DNA from 3 places in the Arthrobacter sp. 'calajunan' genome. Region 1 is predicted to be linked to each of the others. Evidence: riboswitches for the same ligand, from Rfam matches in the RefSeq annotation. Region 1 holds a riboswitch; each other region holds the start of a gene.
The links. Region 1 has a riboswitch for S-adenosylmethionine ahead of RF641_RS12385 (acyl-CoA dehydrogenase family protein). Riboswitches for the same ligand answer to the same signal wherever they lie in the genome.
Positions count from the first base shown of each region.

Region 1 (6,511 bases):
TCCTGGGTCGGGCAGACCCCGGCCTCCACCACGCCGGCGTTGGTGACCAGTGCCGACTCGATCTCGATGGTGGACAGCCGGTGCCCGGAAATGTTGATCACGTCGTCCGTGCGGCCGAGGATGTAGATGTCCCCGTCCTCATCGAAGCGCGCGCCGTCCCCGGCGAGGAACCAGCCCTGCTCGACGTATTGCTGCCAGTAGCTGGTGTAGTAGCGCTGCGGGTTGCCCCACACGGTGCGGGCCATGGACGGCCCGGTCTCGGTGATGACGATGTTTCCCTGCTGGTTCGGCCCCACGGTGTTCCCCGCTGCATCCACGATGTCCACGCTCACCCCGGGCAGGGCGCGCGCGGCGCAGCCCGGCTTGAAGTGGGTGTCGGTGGGCAGCGGGGAGAGGATGGTCGCCCCGGACTCCGACTGCCACCAGGTATCCACCATGGCGATGCCTTCGGCGGTGTCGCGGCCTACCTGGGAGCGCAGCCAGCGCCAGGCCTCGGGGTTCACCGATTCGCCTACGGTGCCGCCGATCTTGATCGAGGACAGGTCATAGCTGGCAGGGATGCCGTCCGGGAACCAGCCCATCAGCGAACGGACCAGGGTCGGCGCGGTGTAGTAGCTGGTCACGCGGTAGCGTTCGATGATCTCGAAGTGGCGTCCCGGGTGCGGGGCATTCGGCACGCCCTCATAGATGACCTGGGTGACGCCGTTGGCCAGTGGACCGTAGATCTCGTAGGTGTGCGCGGTGACCCAGGCCAGGTCCGCGGTGCACCAGTGCACGTCGTCGGCGCGCTGGGTCCGGTCGGGGTTGGCGAACAGCAGGTTGTAGCTGTAGGCCGCCTGGGTGAGGTAGCCGCCGGTGGTGTGCACCAGGCCCTTGGGCTGGCCGGTGGTTCCGGAGGTGTACATGATGAACAGCGGCGTCTCGGAGTCGAAGAACTGTGGGGTGTGCTCGGTGGACTGGGTCTCGACGACCTCGTGCCACCACACGTCGCGGCCTTCGGTCCAAGCGATGTCATCGCCGGTGCGGCGGATGACCAGCACCTTCTCGATGCTGTTCTCCCCGGACACGGCCTGGTCGGCATTGTCCTTCACCGGCACCGAGGTGCCGCGGCGGAACTGCCCGTCGGTGGTGACCAGCAGCTTCGCCTTGGTGTCTTCCACGCGGAATTTCAGGGCCTCTGCGGAGAACCCGCCGAAGACCAGCGAGTGGATGGCGCCGATGCGGGCGCAGGCCAAGGTGATCACCACGGTTTCGATGAGCACCGGCAGGTAGATGACCACGCGGTCGCCCTTGGTGATGCCCAGCTCCAGCAGCGCGTTGGCGGCCTGCGAGACGCGTTCTTGCAGGTTCTTGTAGGTGACCGCGATGCGGTCGCCCGGTTCGCCCTCGAAGTACAGGGCCACCTTGTCCCCGTTGCCGGCGGCCACGTGGCGGTCCGCGCAGTTCACTGCGGCGTTCAGCGTGCCGCCCAGATACCAGGAGATCTGCGGGCCGCGCTGGGCCTGGGGATCCGCCGGAATGATCTGGCTGGTAGTGTGCCAGGGGGTTTCCCAATCCAGAAGGTTTGCCGCCTCGTCCCAGAATTCGTGGCGGGCTTTGTCCCGGTTGGTGAGATCTTGGTCGGATGAAATTTTGTCTAATACAGGAGCGGACAAGATGTCAGCCATATTTTCTCCAGGTTGGGTGGACGCGAGCTAGTGGCCCGTTGGAAGGGTGTGAATCGCGTGCGTGATGCGGTTATACGGTTTGTGCCGTTGGGGCCGGTGAATCGGTTTCGGCAAATCCATCTGGCGATTCGGTGGACTGTTCCTTGCGGGCAGTGGATTCGGTGCCGAAGAACAGTGCCATCGAGCTGCAGAAAACAACAATGAAGATGCCCATACCGACCAGGCCGTAGCCCTTGAGCCAGTCGTAGCTCAGCAGTAGGGCGACCAGTGCGGCCACGGCGCCCGCCGTAAACCGAAGCGAGATACGGCGTCGGGATGGAGCCGCATTCAGCTGCCAGCGGGTGGTTGCCAAGGTCACGAGAACCAGAGTCGTCAGGTTTGCGATCATGCCGACCCAGACCGGATGCGTCCCCAAGAAGAATGCCGTGGCGGACCAGCCGCCGACATGGTTCCAGAGTACGCCGGCGGTGAAACCGGTAATCATGGAAGCGTAGACAGCCTTTCGGGTGGCCAGCGGCCAGAAGAACACGGCAAGTACCGGGGCCAGAGTTGCGCCGTTGCGCAGGGTCCAGGCAAGGATGTTCCACCAGGCCGACTGCTCGGTGCGCAGGATGCTGAAGATGATCATCAAGGCGGTCAAAGCCACCAATGACCAGCGGGTATAGCGAATGAGCTGTGCTTCGCTCGCCTTCGGATTGACCGCGCTGCCAAAGTCCTTGCCCATCGACGTGGCGCCGGAGAACTGGCATGGTCCAGCCCAGCCCATGGCGCAGGCCCAGACCCCCAGGAAGAACAATCCAACCAGCGGCGCAGGGAGCACCTGTTCAAGGTAGTGCGGGATCGCAACCAGCGGAAGCTGCTGGTTCGGGTTGATGACGGCGGCGGAAGTGCCGATGAGGGCACCGATCAGAATGAACGGAATACCGAAAATAGCGGCCGTGTACAGGCCCTTCTGGCCGTCTGCCGGGGTGCGGCAGGACAGCGTCATCTGGAAGGCTGCCTGCGCCAGCGGGACATTGACGATGAAGGTGCCGAACCATGCTGCAATGAGCGAGACTCCGGCGTTGCCGAGATCGAACATTGCCGGGTCAGCCGCGGCGAAATCCTTGAGGCCTGCAATGCCAGGCTTGGCCAGAATTGCGTAGGCGCCCACCAGGAGCATGCCGATAAATGCGATGCAGTTCATGGTTTGGTTGAATGCCACCGAGCGCATGCCGCCGCCTGATAGATAAGCCAGCAGCAACAGGGCCGTGAAGATCACTGCCAGATGCAGGCTGATGCCGGTGAAGGCGCTCAGTGCGGAGGCGAAAGCAATGGTAGTTGCCACCGACCACATAGGGAAGGTGAAGGCGGTGATAAGTCCCGAGATGCCCTTGGCCGCGCGGCCGAACCTGTCGCCGATGATACCCGTGACCGTGACCACCAGTTTTTCGCGCAGGGGCTTGACCAGTAACAACGCGATGAGGAGGATCTGTACGGTTTCGGCGACGCCGTACCACAACGCGGAAATACCCGTGCGGTAGCTCAACTCCATGATGGCGATATAGGACGAACCCGAGAACAACCCGGTGATGCAGAACGCAACTGTCCAGGGGCTGAAGGACCGTCCGCCGACGAAGAATCCGCCGCTGGCTGCGGCATTTCTGCGCTGCACAATACGTCCGCCGAACAGGACGAGCACGGTGTAGATCAGGGCGAAACCGATAGTCCAGAATCCTGCGGCGCTCATACCCGCGCCTCCTTCTTCAGCGTTGCGTAACCCAACGCGGCGTTGCATGCTGTCTCCGCGTCATCTTCATGAACTTTCTCGGCGAAAACCCATGCGGTATCCAGTGAGACGCCGGCAGCGAGCACCAGATTGATTGCAGGGCAGCGTTTGTGGACCTGAGCTTTCAGCTCGTCAAGCAGAAGCGCATCGGCTAGTGATGTTTCGAGGTGGATTTCAAGCCGGCAAGAGTGGAAGAACGGCGAAACATCCGCAGTTCCCGCGAAGCCTCGCGTGTCCTGCGTGGCGATGGCGTAGGTCTGCAACGCGGTGAAGGGAACGCCGAGTTCTTTGGCGACTTGCTCTACCACGACGGAGACGCACCCGTTCAGTGCTCCGATGACGAACTCCATGGGTGTCGGGGCCGTATCAGTACCGCCGACTGGCACAGGTTCGTCGATGTCATAGCTGAAATTGCGTGTTTCGACGGTCGTTCGCATGGATCCCTGCCAAGTTCCTTTGGCACGAATTCGTTTGTTGAACGAAGCGTTTTCTGAGGGCGCGGAATGGCGCAGATCGGCAGAAGCCATGATCATCTCCATCGGTCCTGGCGGTAGCACCGGCCGTGAATTCCGGGAATTCAACGGTGGTTGCTGCGGCGTCGTAGAGCCAGATCTCTCGGCCGCTCGGGATGGTTACGCATCCATTACACGCATTCGAACGATTTCATTGCAAATCCTGCGTAACATGAAAAATATTCGATGTAAGCGCGTAATCTGTGGGATATTTCGTTATTTATTTCATTGAGCGTTGGTTTGATCGATCTTTGCCCCTCTTCTTTGGGTCATCTTCGGCGGTTCGCGGCAATCGGCACTCGCGAGCCCCTGCCACCCGTGCGTTTTCAGCGACGAAATATGACTTCGGGGCTTGGAGCCGCCCGATTGTTACGGCTACAAATGGTTACGACCCATCCAGAGCGGCTGAGAGATCTGGCTCCACGACGCCGCAGCAACCACCCATGACAGGGACGGTGCTACCGCCAGGATCGATGGAAAGAATCGAGGACTTTTTATGTCTTTTGGCGCACCCCAAAATGATTTTGAGGTGGACTTCAACACGCTGAGCACCCCGGGCACCGGCAATGCGCTGGAGCTCGACGAGTTCACCGAAGACCGTCCGACCCGCCAGCTGCTCAAGGTGACTCCGGGGCCGGGGGCCGACGAAGACTACGAGCGCCTTGCAGCGATTTTCCGTCCGGTGTTCGCCCAGATCGCCGCCGGCGCCAAGGAGCGCGACCGCAACCGCATCCTGCCCTTCGAGCAGGTGGGCCTGCTGAACCGCGACCGCTTCGGGGCGCTGCGCCTGCCGGTCGCCGACGGCGGCCACGGGGCCCGACTCAGCGACGTCTTGCGCCTGCTCATCGAGCTTTCCGAGGCCGATTCCCATATCGGCCAGCTCTGGCGCGCGCACATTGCCTTCGTCGAGGACGTGCTGCGCCTGCAGGACGAGCAGCTGAAGGCCAAGTGGTTCGCCCGCATCGCGGCCGGGCAGATCGTCGGCAACGCCTACACCGAAAGCGGCGGCAACGCGCTGGGCACGCTGAATACCAAGGCCAGCCAGGTCGACGGCCGCTGGGTGGTCAACGGCGAGAAGTACTACTGCACCGGCACCATTTTCGCTGACTGGACCACCGTCGCGGTGGCCCATCCGGAGCGCCCGGGACGCCAGATCGCCGTGGTCTCCACCCAGCACAGCGGGGTGAAGATCCTGGACGACTGGGACGGCTTCGGCCAGGGGCTGACCGGCACCGGAACCACCGAGTTCCACCAGGTGCCGGTGGACAGCTTCATGCCGGAGGATCCCAACGACCCCGAGGCCTCGATCTTCCAGCTGGTGCTCATGGCGGTGCAGGCAGGCATCGGCCGCGCGGCGCTGAACGACATGCGCAGCTCGGTGCAGGCGCGCACCCGCAGCTTCACCACCGGCACCGGCGTCCCGGTGCACCGCGAACCGCAGGTGCTGCAGCTGGTGGGGGAGGTCTCCGCGGAGGTCTTCGCCGCGGACTCGGTGGTCATCGGAGCGGTGCTGGAGGTCGAAGCCGCGCTGCAGGACGCGCAGCTGAACGCGGAGGAGCGATTTGCGGTCTGCGAGCTGGCCGCCAACCGGGCGCAGACCATCGTGCAGCCGCTGGTCATCAGCGCCACCAGCAAGCTCTTCGACGGGCTGGGCGCCTCGTCCACCCGCAGCAGCTGCAACATGGACCGGCATTGGCGCAACGCGCGCACCATCGCCACCCACAACCCTGCCATCTACAAGGCGCGCATCGTGGGGGACTACGAGATCAACGGGGTCCAGCCCCAGCGCCTCTCGGTCACCGGCGACCTCGCCGCACCCACCGGGCACCACGCCGGCTAGCGGCCGCCGCGCCGCGCACCCACCAGACTTCCACTTCTCAACCACGAACAAGGGGCACATCCATGAGCGAGAACCAGCCACACAACGCGAAGCGGGAAATCCTCTTCAACGCCTTCGACATGAACTGCGTCGCCCACCAGTCCCCGGGCCTGTGGCGCCACCCGAAGGACAAGGCCGCCGACTACAAGACCATCGGCTACTGGACCCACCTGGCCAAGGTGCTGGAAAAGGGCAAGTTCGACGGCCTGTTCATCGCCGACGTGCTGGGCACCTACGACGTGTACAACGGCACCAACGAGTCCCCGCTGCGCACCGGCGCCCAGGCCCCGGTCAACGACCCGTTCCTGCTGGTCTCCGCCATGGCCGCGGTGACCGAGAACCTCGGCTTCGGCGTCACCGCCGGCACCGCCTACGAGCACCCGTATCCCTTCGCCCGCCGCCTGGCCACCCTCGACCACCTGACCAACGGCCGCGTGGGCTGGAACGTGGTCACCGGCTACCTGCCTTCGGCCGCCCGCAACATGGGCCAGGAAGACCAGATGGAGCACGATGAGCGCTACGACCATGCGGACGAATACCTCGAGGTGGTCTACAAGCTGCTCGAAGGCTCCTGGGAAGACGACGCGGTGCAGGCCGACAAGGAAACCGGCGTCTACACCGACCCGGCCAAGGTGCACCCGATCAACCACGATGGCAAGTACTTCAAGGTTCCGGGCATCGCCAT
Region 1 is NZ_JBKZDY010000007.1:102,953-109,463, forward strand. Features, by position in the region: gene acs (acetate--CoA ligase) at 1-1,667, opposite strand, end outside; gene RF641_RS12375 (sodium:solute symporter family protein) at 1,738-3,396, opposite strand; gene RF641_RS12380 (OsmC family protein) at 3,393-3,962, opposite strand; SAM riboswitch class I at 3,968-4,070, opposite strand; SAM riboswitch class I at 4,337-4,427, shown strand; gene RF641_RS12385 (acyl-CoA dehydrogenase family protein) at 4,477-5,787, shown strand; gene RF641_RS12390 (LLM class flavin-dependent oxidoreductase) at 5,850-6,511, shown strand, end outside.

Region 2 (6,511 bases), on a different contig from region 1:
TGACGTGCGCCACAGGTGAGAATCGCTTGTGCCGCGCCAACGATTAACCGTTGATGCGGGCCTTCCAACGAGGAAGGCCCGCATTCGGTCTTCGGTGGCGCATCAGGCGGTGGTCAGGCTCCGATACTGGAGGCTGCCCGCTTCGGATGCCTTGGCAGCTGCGGCCAGCCCGCGTTCCAGGTCCCCCAGCAGGTCGTCGGCTTCCTCGATTCCCACCGACAGCCGCACCAGGTTTGCAGGGATTTCCAGCGGGGTGCCGATCAGCGACGCATGGGTCATTTCCCGCGGATAGCAGACCAGCGATTCCACCCCGCCCAGCGACACCGAGAGCTGGAAAAGATCCATGGACTCCGCGAAGGCGCGGGCCGCTGCCTCGTCGGCCAGCTGCAGCGAGAGGATCCCGCCGAAGTCGCGCTGCTGGCGGGCGGCCAGCTCGTGGCCGGGATGCACGGGCAGCCCCGGGTAGTAGACGCGGGCCACGTCCGGCCGGCCCTCCAGCCATCCGGCCAGCGTGGAGGCGGTGGCGCAGTGACGTTCCATGCGCAGCCCCAGGGTCTTCAACCCGCGTGAGGCCAGGTAGTTGTCCTGCGGCCCGGACACCGCGCCGCCGGCGAACTGCTGGTAGCCCACGGCCTCGGCCAGCGACTGCCCGCGGTGCAGGTGCTCCCCCACGATCACCGCGCCGCCGAGCACGTCCGAGTGCCCGCCGATGTATTTGGTGGTCGAGTGCACCACCGCGTGCGCGCCGAATTCCAGCGGGCGCTGCAGGTACGGGGTGGCGAAGGTATTGTCCACGACCAGCAGCGCGCCGGCTTCCGCGGCCACGGAGGCCCAGCCTGCCAGATCAGCGATGCCCAGCAGCGGGTTGGAGGGAGTTTCCACCCACAGCAGCGCGGTGTTCGGGCGCAGTGCTGCGCGCACCGCGTCGAGGTTGGTGATGTCCACGGCGCTGGCGGTGATGCCCCACTTGTGGTGCAGGCGGGTGATCAGCCGATTGGTGCCGCCGTAGCCGTCGGCGCCCAGCACGATGTGGTCGCCCGGGGCGAGCAGCGCCCGCAGCAGCGCGTCTTCCGCCGCGATCCCGGAGGCGAAGGAGAAGCCTGCGGCTCCGCCTTCCAGGGCGGTGAGCTGGGTTTCGAACCCGTTGCGGGTCGGGTTGGAACCGCGGGAGTACTCGTGGCCTGCACGCAGCACGTTGATGCCGTCCTGGATGAAGGTGCTGGTCTGGTAGATCGGAGGGATCACCGCACCGGTGTGCGGATCCTTTTCCTGGCCGGCGTGCACCGCCAGCGTATTGAAGCCGCTCATGCGAAGCTCTCCTCTCGGGTCGCGGCCTGGGCCGCGTTCAGCGCGCGGTCCAGGTCGCGGATCAAGTCTGCGGGGTCTTCCAGCCCTACCGAGATCCGCAGCACCGCGCGGTTCAGGCCCGCGTCGGCCAACTGCGCTTCGGAGAGCCGACAGTGGGTCATGGTGGCAGGGTGGGCGATCATGGTGCGGGTGTCGCCAATGTTGGCGGCCAACACAATCACCTCAAGGCTGTCGATGAACGCGGAGACCAGGGCCTCGTCGTGCAGTTCCACCGCCAGCACGCTGCCGGTGCCGCGCGGGAAGAAGCGTTTGGCCCGCTCAAAGTGCGGGTGCCCGGGCCGGCTGGGGTGGTGCACCTGCGCCACCGCGGGGTGGGCCTGCAGGAAGTTTGCCAACAGCAGCAGGTTTTGCTGCGCCGCGGCGGTGCGCACGGACAGCGTTTCGATGCCGGTCAGGATGCCATGGGCGCTGGCCGCCGGCAGGGTCGGGCCCAAGTCGTGCAGGAACTTGGAACGCACCAGCATGGAATAGGCTCCGGCCCCGTAGCGTTCGAGCAGCGAGGTGCCGGCGTAGCGGGCCCGCGGCGCGGCGATCTGCGCCCAGCGGACCGGGTCCGAGAAATCGAAAGTCCCGGAATCCACGACTACGCCGCCGAGCACCTGGCCGTGGCCGGCCAGGGCCTTGGTGGCCGAGTGCACCACAATGTCCGCGCCGTGCAGCAGCGGCCGGAAGTTCGCAGGGGTGGCCAGTGTGTTGTCCACGACCACCGGGATGTTGTGGCGGCGGGCGATCTCGCTGAGCGCAGGCAGGTCCGGCAGCGTGGACAGCGGGTTGGTGACCGATTCAAGGAAGAACGCGCGGGTGTCTTCCTCGATGGCGGCTTCCCAGGCCGCCGGGTCGTCTGGGTCCACGAAGCTGATGCGGATGCCGAAGTCGTTGAATGAATCGGTGAGCAGGTCCACGGTGCCGCCGTACAGCTGGCTGGAGGCCACGATGTGCTTCGGGCCCTGTGTCAGCGCCAACAGCGCCAGTGCCACGGCTGCCTGGCCGGTGGCGGTGGCCACCGCGTAGGCTCCGGCCTCCAGGGCGGCGGCGCGCTGCTCGAAGACCGACACCGTGGGGTTCCCGGTGCGCGAATAGGTGAAGCCCGACTGGCGCAGGGCGAACTTCTCCACCGCATCCGCATGCGAGGGAAATTCATAGGCCGCGGAGGAATACAGCGGCACGGTCAGCGGTCGGTAGTCCCCGCTCGGGGTGTATCCGGCGTGGATCGCCGCGGTTGACTGCTGTGCGAGGTCTCGTGGCTGGGCCATGGCAGTACTCCTTCTCGTTGTGTAATCCACGAGAGAGTGCACCGAACACGGTGCCGCGCACCGCCGGTGCCAGGCCGATTGCCGGCCTGGACATCACGGTACGAGGCACAGCGCCGCGGTTTATAACGCGGCTCGGAGCTGCTCCATCGTTCCTGGCATTAGCACCTTTCGGTTTCCCGATGGTTGCTGCGACGTCGACGAGCCAGATCTCTTAGTCGCTCTTGATGGGTAGGTAGTTCCATGGTTGGGCACCGGCACCGCCAGGCGCAAGCGGGAGTGCGGCCGACGCTTCATGCAGCGCCGCGGCCCGTCATATGTCGCGGTTTCGTCATGCTGGGCATGGCCCCGTATGGCCTTTGTGACGTGTCGACTGGGGCGAAAACCGCTGGGTTCCGGAGATTAGGGGCTTATATGTGTCGCGTGAGGTCGAAATGAAGACGCATTATGACGTTTCAGCCCATCAGGTGCACACCGAACTCGGAGACCACCGAGCGCACTTCCTCAAGGTAGCGCTGGGCCTGTTCGGTCAGCGGAATCGCAGCGTGGTCGATCCAGCCGATCTCGATCCGCTCGTCGATGTCCAGCGGGATGGCGACGATGGACGGGTCCAGCTCGTCGCTGATGATGCCGGTGGAGATCGTGTACCCGCCCAGGCCGATCATGAGGTTGAAGATGGTCGCACGGTCCGAGACCCTGATCTCGCGCTTGCTGGAGAGGGTGGAGAGGATTTCCTCGGCGAAGTAGAACGAGTTGTTCGCACCCTGGTCGAAGGTCAGCCGCGGCAGGTCCTCGAGGTCCTCCAGGGTGGCGCGCCGGCGGGATGCAAGTGGGTTGGTGCGCGAGATGAAGATGTGCGGGTCGGCCAGGAACAGCGGGTGGAACACCAGCCGGGATTCGCGCAGCAGCTTGTCGATGACCTTGCGGTTGAAGTCGTTGCGGTAGAGGATGCCGATTTCGCTGCGCAACGTGCGCACGTCCTCGATGATCTCCTCGGTGCGGGTCTCTCGCAGCGAGAATTCGTACTCCTCGGCCCCGCTGGCCTGGACCATGCGCACGAACGCATCCACGGAAAACGAGTAGTGCTGGGTCGAGATGCCCAGCAGACGGCGGGAAGGCGGGCGGCCCAGGTAGCGATGCTCCAGCAGCTGCACCTGTTCGAGCACCTGGCGGGCGTAGCCCAGGAACTCAGCACCCTCGACAGTGAGCGTCACGCCCTTGGCCGAGCGCACCAGCAGCGTGCGCCCCAGGCGGGCTTCGAGCTCCTTCATCGCCGCGGACATGCTCGGCTGGGCCACGTAGAGCAGGTCGGCGGCCGCGGAGATCGATCCCTCGGTCGCGACCGCAGTGAAGTAGCGAAGCTGTTGCAGCGTCAGGCCGCTTGCCTTTTGAACCATAGGCTGAGTCTATATCAATCCATAGTTAGCCCCAGTTACCCGATATCGAAAAAGGCCCTGCATGATTGAGGCATCCACTTGATTCAGGCCTGTCCAGGCCCATGACCAACAGATTGGCCGCCATGGCAGACGCATTGACCTTCAGCATTTCCGGCACTGACTTCAACCAGGACTACACCCCTGCCCAGAGCTCGCGCATCACCACGAACTTCGCGAACCTGGCCCGCGGCGAGAACCGCCGGGAGAACCTGGGCAACGCGCTGACGATGATCGACCGGCGCCTGAATTCCCTGATGCACTGGGACAATCCGGACGGCGAGCGCTTCACGCTCCAGCTGGAAATCATCTCAGCCAATGTGCATTTCAACTCGGCACAGGGGGCGCAGGACTTCCCGCTGCTGGAGGTGCTGAACACCAGCATCCTGGACCGCTACACCGGGACGAGCACCCACGGCATCGTGGGCAATAATTTCTCTTCCTATGTGCGGGACTACGACTTCAGCGTGCTGCTGCCGGCAACTGCCGACGCCTCGGGCAAACCGGTGGTCCCGGAGGACTTCGGGGAGCTGCACGGCCGGCTTTTCCAGCACTTCCTTGACTCGGAAGCCTACCGCCAGCGCTTCGAGCAGCTGCCGGTGATCTGCATCAGCGTCTCCACCTCCAAGACCTACCGCCGCACCGGCAACATCCACCCGGTGCTGGGCCTGGAATACCAGCAGGACGACTACTCGCTGACCGACGAGTACTTTGCGAAGATGGGCCTGAGAGTGCGCTACTTCATGCCTGGCGGCTCCGTTGCCCCGCTGGCCTTTTACTTCCGCGGCAATCTGCTGAACGACTACACCAACCTGCAGCTGGCCAGCACGATTGCCACCATGGAGACCTTCCAGAAGATCTACCGCCCGGAGATCTACAACGCGAACTCCCCCGCCCCAGCGGTCTACCGGCCTTCCTTGGGCGCGCAGGACTTCTCGCGCACCCAGGTTTCCTACGACCGCGAGGAGCGCACCCGCCTGGGCGCAAGCCAGGGCAGGTACACCGAAGAACACTTCATCACCCCGAACCGCGAACTGCTCGACGCATGGGCCGCCGGCTACGCCGTCCCCGCCGCCTAAGCGCCCCTGAACACCTCACGAATTCAAAGGACCAGTTATGACCAACACCCTGCTTCCCACCTCCATCGTCGGCAGCCTGCCCAAGCCTTCCTGGCTCTCGGAAACCGAAACCCTGTGGTCGCCATGGAAGCTTGAGGGGGCGGCGCTGGCCGAGGGCAAGCAGGACGCGATGCGCGCCGCGGTACTGGAGCAAACCCGGCGCGGAATCGACATCATTTCCGACGGCGAGCAGACCCGCCAGCACTTCGTGACCACCTTCATCGAGCACCTGTCAGGTGTTGACTTCGAGAACAAGCAGACGGTGCTGATCCGCGACCGCTACGAGGCCAGAGTGCCCAGCGTGGTCGGCGCGGTGGAGCGCAAGGCCCCCGTGTTTGTTCAGGATGCGAAGTTCCTGCGCACGCTGACCGACCGCCAGATCAAGTGGACGCTGCCCGGCCCGATGACAATGGTGGACACCTTGCACGACGCCTACTACGGCAGCCGTGAGAAGCTGGCTTGGGAGTTCGCCGCCATCCTGAACCAGGAAGCCATGGAGCTGGAAGCCGCGGGCGTGGATGTCATCCAGTTCGACGAGCCGGCGTTCAACGTCTTCTTCGACGAGGTGGCCGACTGGGGTGTGGCAGCGCTGGAACGCGCCTGCGAGGGTCTGAAGGCGGAGACCGTGGCGCATATTTGTTTCGGCTACGGCATCAAGGCGAACAACGACTGGAAGGCGACCTTGGGCACCCAGTGGCGCCACTACGAGAAGTCCTTCCCGCTGCTACAACGCTCCTCCATCGACACCATTTCGCTTGAGTCCCACCATTCGAACGTCCCGGTGGAGGTCGTGGAGCTGGTGCGCGGCAAGCGGGTCATGCTCGGTGCCATCGACGTAGCAAATCAGCAGATCGAGACCCCTGACGAGGTGGCAGAAACCCTGCGCAAGGCGCTGGCGTACGTGGATGCCGACAAGCTCATCCCGAGCACCAACTGCGGCATGGCTCCGTTCCCGCGTGATGTGGCGCTGGCCAAGCTCAGTGCGCTGAGCGCCGGGGCCGCTGTGCTGCGCGAGGAGCTTGTCGGCGCAAGCGTCTAAAACCGAAGTGGCGGCGCAACGCTGATTACCGCCGACGCAGGCCAGAGCCCAGTGGCGCTGACTGCGTCCTCGGTGGCTTCGGTGAGCGGGCAGCCACAGTTGCTGTTGTTCTCAATTTCCGAGCTGTCCTCGGCCGCCGGGGGGGGGCTTGCCCAGGCGGCATCGGTGGTTGTGCATTTTCTTGATGCCCAGGACATCGAAGGGACGAAGCTCGGTGCAACCAGCGGCATCGACCGCTTTGCCCAAGCCCAGACCTGAACCCGGCTGGAAAGTGGTGAAGCCATGTATGATGGTGTGCGCGTC
Region 2 is NZ_JBKZDY010000002.1:461,900-468,410, forward strand. Features, by position in the region: gene RF641_RS04675 (cystathionine gamma-synthase) at 103-1,308, opposite strand; gene RF641_RS04680 (O-acetylhomoserine aminocarboxypropyltransferase/cysteine synthase family protein) at 1,305-2,621, opposite strand; SAM riboswitch class I at 2,762-2,852, opposite strand; gene RF641_RS04685 (LysR family transcriptional regulator) at 3,074-4,015, opposite strand; gene RF641_RS04690 (putative oxygenase MesX) at 4,138-5,130, shown strand; gene RF641_RS04695 (methionine synthase) at 5,168-6,208, shown strand; gene RF641_RS04700 (flavin reductase) at 6,230-6,466, shown strand.
Region 2: linked by a shared signal. The riboswitch ahead of RF641_RS04680 (O-acetylhomoserine aminocarboxypropyltransferase/cysteine synthase family protein) and the one ahead of RF641_RS12385 (acyl-CoA dehydrogenase family protein) in region 1 are both predicted to bind S-adenosylmethionine.

Region 3 (6,511 bases), on a different contig from region 1:
CTTGGCCATGATCTCGGAGTTGAACAGCGCGCCCATGGCGTCCGCGGTGGCCATCTCGGAACCGGCGATCGCCGCCGGGCCCAGGCCCGAGGAGGTGGCCAGCACCACCATCACGTACCAGGCGGTGGCGATCAGCACGGAGATCACCACGTACTTGCCGATCTTGCGCGGCGGGATGTCGCATTCCTCGGCGGACTGCGGGATGACGTCGAAGCCGACGAACATGAACGGAACTACGATCATGACCCCGAAGAACCCGGCCAGCCCGTTGTCGAAGAACGGTTCCATATTGGCCGATTCGCCGCTGGCGAAGGAGCCGGTGAGCAGCATCGCGCCGATGATGAACAGGAAGAGCACCACGAAGGTCTGCACCAAGCCGGCGGTCTTGATGCCGCGGATATTGATCCAGGTGATCACCACGGCGCCCAGCACGCCCACCAGGGCCCAGGTCAGGTAGACCTCGGAGCCGGCGATGTCCCAGAGCTTGATCTGCGAGAGGTTGGGGAAGATGTACTGCACCGACTTGGGCAGCGCGACCGCTTCGAAGGCGACGATGGTGATGTAGCCGCCGACGATGGCCCAGGACCCGGCGAAGGACCAGCGGGCACCCATGGCGCGCAGCAGGTAGTTGTGCTCTCCGCCGGCCTTGGGCATGGCCGCGACGAGCTCGGCGTAGGTCAGGCCGACGACCGCCATGATGCCGCCGCCGACCAGCATGGCCAGCGAAGCGCCGATCGGGCCGGCGGTGGTGATCCAGTCACCGGTGAGCACCACCCAGCCGAAGCCGATCATGGCTCCGACGCCGATGGCCAGTGCGTCCCACTTGCCGAGAACCTTTTTGAGTCCTGGCTCAGCGCCCTGCTGGTTCGCCGCTGCTTGCGTCATGGCAACCCCTTTCAAAATAATGATGTGGATCACATTACGAAAGAGGCGGGGAGAAATCCTTGGACGAATAAACCAAAGGGAAAGTCAAAAGTTCCAAAGAACGCGGCGCGGGATAGCGCCCTTCCGGCCGATGATCAGGCTTTTTTCGCCGAGATGGCACCCTTGACCATCGCGCGGTCGACTTCGTGGATTCCCAGGCAGAATCCGACCGAAAGGATGATCGACTTGATGGTCAGCTCGCTGATGTCGTCGGGAACATAGACCAGCTGCACCGGTCCGGCTAGGACGATCAGGACCAGAGCCCAAATGCTGTAGGCCCAGGACGTCCGGGCCTCCATCATTTCCGGATGCCGCGCCCGGCGGCGGATCGTGCGCACACCCAGCACGATGATGACGACCGCGAGAATGGCGGCGCCGAGGAAAAAGAAGTTGCGCTGGGTCCGCAGCCACGCAAGGGTCGATCCGACCAGGATGCCGACCAGGGCCGAAGCCCACCAGCTGATGGAGCGCAATTCGTGCGGTTTGGACTCCGCGCTTCCGGTGGATTTACCAGTCGCCATTGCACTCCTTCCTGTCTTCACTAGCCTGCCTGCGTCGGCGGGCACTATTCCAAGAATACGCGGTGCAGTGGTCAGCCGTGAACGCGGCGCCTCTTCGCGGCAGGCTCTGTCCGGGGAGTCACACCACACCGGGAGCCACTGCACAGACTCAGAGAATCAGGGTCCAGAGCACCACGGCAGGTTCATCGCCGGGGTTTTCCCAGCTGTGCGGTTCCCGCCCCGGAAAGGTCATGGTGTCCCCCGCAGCGAGCTCGACCACCCGTTCGGGCAGCACCAGCGTGAACACCCCGGAGGCCACGTGCAGCACTTCGAGCTCGCAATCCACCGAATACAGTTCGTTCTCCCCCTTGCCCCGGGGTTCCACTTCGGCGCGAATGACCTGGACGCGCTTTTCGCCGCGCGGGGTGACCAGCTTCTCGGTGATGCCCGAGCCTCCCAGCGAGATGCGCGGCGCATCCCCCAGTCGCACCAAAGTCGTGTCCGGTACTTCGAACAGGGTCCCGACCTCGATCCCCAGCACCTCGCAGAGCTTGAGCAGCGTGGAGACCGACGGACTGGTCAAGTCGCGTTCGACGCGGGAAAGAAACCCCTTGGTCAACCCGGAAAGCTCGGCGACCTGGTCGATCGTCATGTGCTGCTGCTGGCGGACGCCGCGCAGCCGTGCTCCGATGTTGATTGACGAGCCTGAGGGTTCGACGGGCAGAGCTTTCATCCGTGGGGCACCTGGACCTGTTCACTCGAAGGATAGGCAGCGACCGCGGGAGTGTACTTCTGCCGGCCGCTCTGCGTCCCCAGTTTACCAATACGCAACTTCCGGCCAACCGGAACGGGAGAATATGACACCTTGGCTTCGGTGGCTTCCCATTTCCTGAAGCTGGTTCCCCGAACCGTGGCCTGCATCTACACTCGGTCCATGGACGACACCCCGAACAGCACCGTGGCCAGGCTGCGCGAATACCTGAACGACGCGCGGCAGGCAGTCATCTTCAAAAGCCGGCAGCTCGGCGAGGAGCTGGCCCGCCAACCCATGACCCCCACCGGCACGCACGTGCTGGGCGTCGTGCACCACCTGGCGATCACCGAGTACGGCTACTTCGGTGCGTGCCTCAATCGGCCGGTCAACGACTCCTACGTCCAGCAGCTGCTGGACATCGACGACCCGCAGGCGGATTTCATTCCGCCAGCCGATGCCAGCGCGCAGCAGGTCATCGAGCTCTACCAGCGGGCCATCGCCTTCGCCGAGGCCGGGTTCGACCAGCTGGAGCTCGCCTCCCCGGCCGAAGTCCCCTGGTGGGTCCGCCACCGGCACACCACCCTGGAACATCTCATGGTGCACATGATCGCAGAGACCTCGCGCCATGCAGGCCATCTGGACATCGTCCGCGAGCTGCTGGACGGGCAGGTCGGGCTGCGCGCGGAAGCGCCGAACCTGCCGGACTACACGCCCCGGCAATGGCAGGAGCAGCGCGACCGGCTGCAGCAGACCGCGCAGTCCAAGCGAGGCTCCGACTAGGGCTTCGCGCGGAGTTCATATTACGGAATGAAACTTCACGACTTAATATTGCGGCGGTAGCATCGACACTGTTGCTTCACGAGACGCGGCGCCAAGCTCCGACTGGCCGCGCACCAACCCCAGGTTCATGGGTGGTTCGGATGAAGAAGCGGTCCGGGCATCGACCGATGCGCGGGCAAGAGCTCAGCGAGAGTTGTCGTGTCATGGCATTTTCCGTCCTCCCCATCATCGATCTGCAGACCGGACAGGTGCAGTTCACCGTGCAGGACCGCTGGTACACCCGCTACATTTCAGACCCGGCGCACCTTGAGCGGCTGATCACCCGTTCCTCCCGGCGCCCGGTCTTCGATCCCGCGGCCGGCGAGCTGGTGGTGTTCGTGGCGTCCGCCGGGCAGCCCGATGGGCGCAGCCTTGCTTTTAGGCTTGCCAAATTCCCCGGCACCATCTCGCTGGCTAAACTGAGAGGCTGAACAGAATCCCGGGTTTCGTTGAGAAATCCCAAGCCGTAGGAGAGTCATCCTCGTGATGTCACACAGCCCCACGACTGAGCCCACCCCCGCCCAGATCCGCCGCTGGCGCAAGTACGTTGCGGACGAGGTCGCCGAAGGCGCCATCTACCGCGCGCTGGCCCAGAAGAAGACCGGACAGGAAAAGCAGATCCTGCTGGGACTGGCCGCGGCGGAAGAACGCCATGAGGAATACTGGCGCACCAAGCTCGGGGCGCATGCCCGCCCGGTGCGTCCCTCGCTGCGTCGCAGCTTCCTGCGTTTCCTCGCCCTGAGCTTCGGCTCGGTGTTCGTGCTCGCGCTGGCGCAGCGGGCCGAAAGCAGCACCCCCTACGCGACCGATGCCGACGCGTCGCCGCAGATGGCCGCCGACGAGCAGGTCCACGAGGAAGTCGTCCGCGCCCTGGCCACCGCGGGCCGCGCGCAGCTGTCGGGCAACTTCCGTGCCGCGGTCTTCGGCGCCAACGACGGCCTGGTCTCCAACCTGGCCCTGGTCATGGGCATCGGGGCGACCGGTGTTTCCTCCGGACTGGTGCTGTTCTCCGGCATCGCCGGCCTGCTGGCCGGCGCGCTGTCCATGGCCGCCGGCGAATACGTCTCCGTGCGTTCGCAGCGCGAGCTGCTCACGGCTTCGCGTCCCACTCAGGTGACGCTGACCGCCGCCCCTGACCTGGATTTGGACGCCAATGAACTGGTGCTCATCTACAAGGCCCGCGGCATGACCGACGAGGATGCCGAGCACCGCGCTGCAGAACGCATGGGCCTGTTCACCTGCGACTGCAACCCGTCCTTCTCGCTGAACCCGGAAGCCCGGGCCGAAGAGCTGGCGAACGAGCACGAGGAACTGGGCTCGGCCACCGGCGCCGCGGCGACCTCCTTCTGCCTGTTCGCCTCCGGAGCGGTCATCCCGATCCTTCCCTACATCTTCGGCATGTCAGGCCTGGCTGCGATCATCACCTCGGTGCTGCTGGTCGGCGCCGCGCTGATGATCACCGGCGGCATTGTCGGGCTGCTGTCCGGGGCCTCGCCGATGAAGCGCGGCCTGCGCCAGCTGGCCATCGGCTGGGGCGCCGCCGCAGTCACCTACTGCCTCGGCTTGCTGTTCGGCACCAACGTGGCCTGAGCCCCGCCGGCTCGATGAGCCATTCCCACGGCCGCCGCCTGCTTCACCAGGCGGCGGCCGTTGCCGTTCTCAGAATCTGGTGCGCCGGCGCAGCGACTGCATGCCGCCGATGAATTCCACCGCTTCGGCCACCGAATCGACCAGGGCGATCTTGTCCTCCATGATCTGCTCGGCGGCCAGCGCCTTGAGCAGCTGCCAAGCCGGCAGTGTGCGGGTCCAATGCTCGCGGCCGACCAACACCAGTGGCACCACCCTGGCCCCGGTGGCGTAGTAGTTCTCGCAGGCGTCCTGGAAGATTTCCTGCACCGTGCCGGCGGAACCGGGCAGCACCACGATCCCGCCGTTGGATTGCTCCAGCAGCAGCGCCTCGCGGGTCGCGTTGGCGAAGAACTTGGCGATGTGCGTGGCGAACAGGTTCGGCGGTTCGTGCCCGAAGAACCAGGTCGGAACCCCCAGCGAGGTGCGTTCCGAGGGAAAGCGGGCCTTCACGGCGAGCGCGGTGCGCGCCCAGCCGGTGCGCCGGTGGATCGCGTCCGGTTCCGCCGCCAGCATCTGCAGGGCCGTGGAGATCTCCTCCCGCCCGCGGTCGGCCAGCCAGGCACCGGCGTTCGCCGCTTCCATGGCTCCCGGTCCCCCGCCGGTGGCCACGGCGTATCCGGCGCGGGTCAGCCGCGCCCCGAGGTCCAGCGCCTGCGCGTACTGCTCGGTGCCTCGGCTCAGGGCGTGCCCGCCCATGACTCCGATGATCGGGGTGTCCTTGAAGGCGCCGTCGTAGACCTCGGAGATCAGCGCCTGCCCCACGTGGTGGTCGTGCAGCGTCGCTGCCATCGCCTGGTCGTCGCTCAGCAGCTGGCGCGGACCGTGCTGCTGCGAGTAGGTGTAGATCCGCGCGTCCGGCACATGCTCATAGGTCTGCGTGCTGATTCCCTCGTACAGTTCCTCGGGGGTGTACAGCCCGCGGTCGCTGGTGCGGAAGGGCAGCTGCTCCCCCGAGTCCATGCACAACCCGCCGGTGCCCTGGACCAGGGCGCGGCCGGCTTCACTGAACTGGCAGTCGATGAACAGCGCCTCGGCCAGGTCCAGCGCGGCGAGCACCGTATCGCGCCCGCGCAGATCCACCCGGTGCACCCGCCAGCTGCGGCCGCGGGAGCGCTGGAAACCCAGCGCTTCGGCCGCCAAGCGGTCGAATTCCGCCAGTGAGGTGATGTTGACGGCGCGCGCCGGAAGATACGGCCAGACTTGGGACATGGCTCCACGCTACGTGACAGTTAGGGATTATTCACAGTAGGGGGCTCTCAACTTTCACGACGGGCCAGAACGTGAAACGATTAGCGGATGACTAATGCTGTTCCACCGACCATCGACGCAAGGCACCTGCTGGCGTTCTTGGGCAATGTTCCCTTCTTCCACGGCAAGAAACTCGCCGACGAAGCCAATGCCGTGGTCGATGTTGAATTCGATGAGTCATCGGGGCAGATCGAAGGCACCGTGTTTGCCGGCGGCGAGGACTTTTCGCCCATGGTCCAGCTGCGCCGCGGCGCCGCCGGCTGGGAAATCGACTCCGGCGAATGCAGCTGCGACACCCCCGGCATCTGCCCGCACATCGCGGCCCTGGTGCTGACCTCCAACAAGCTCTCCGGGCTGGCCAAGGTGGCCACCAAGATGGAGGAGAAGGTCGTCACCACCTGGTCCAAGCAGGCAGACACCTGGTACGCCGAACGCGAGCCGCGCCCCAGCGACGGGCTGGTCGGCTCCCCCAACGACCCGGTGGTGCCGATGGCGCTGCAGTTCCTGCTTTTCGACGCCAAGAACACCACCCAGCAGCAGCAATGGATGCCGACCGGCAAGCTGCCGCACGCCACCCACCGCAACCGCCGCTTCCGCCTGGGCGTGCGCCCCATGGTTCGCAACTCCGAGGGCCGTT
Region 3 is NZ_JBKZDY010000015.1:6,640-13,150, forward strand. Features, by position in the region: gene RF641_RS16370 (APC family permease) at 1-885, opposite strand, end outside; gene RF641_RS16375 (hypothetical protein) at 1,020-1,445, opposite strand; gene RF641_RS16380 (helix-turn-helix domain-containing protein) at 1,594-2,157, opposite strand; gene RF641_RS16385 (DinB family protein) at 2,359-2,958, shown strand; SAM riboswitch class IV at 3,033-3,146, shown strand; gene RF641_RS16390 (hypothetical protein) at 3,162-3,428, shown strand; gene RF641_RS16395 (VIT1/CCC1 transporter family protein) at 3,484-4,587, shown strand; gene RF641_RS16400 (LOG family protein) at 4,657-5,835, opposite strand; gene RF641_RS16405 (DEAD/DEAH box helicase) at 5,923-6,511, shown strand, end outside.
Region 3: linked by a shared signal. The riboswitch ahead of RF641_RS16390 (hypothetical protein) and the one ahead of RF641_RS12385 (acyl-CoA dehydrogenase family protein) in region 1 are both predicted to bind S-adenosylmethionine.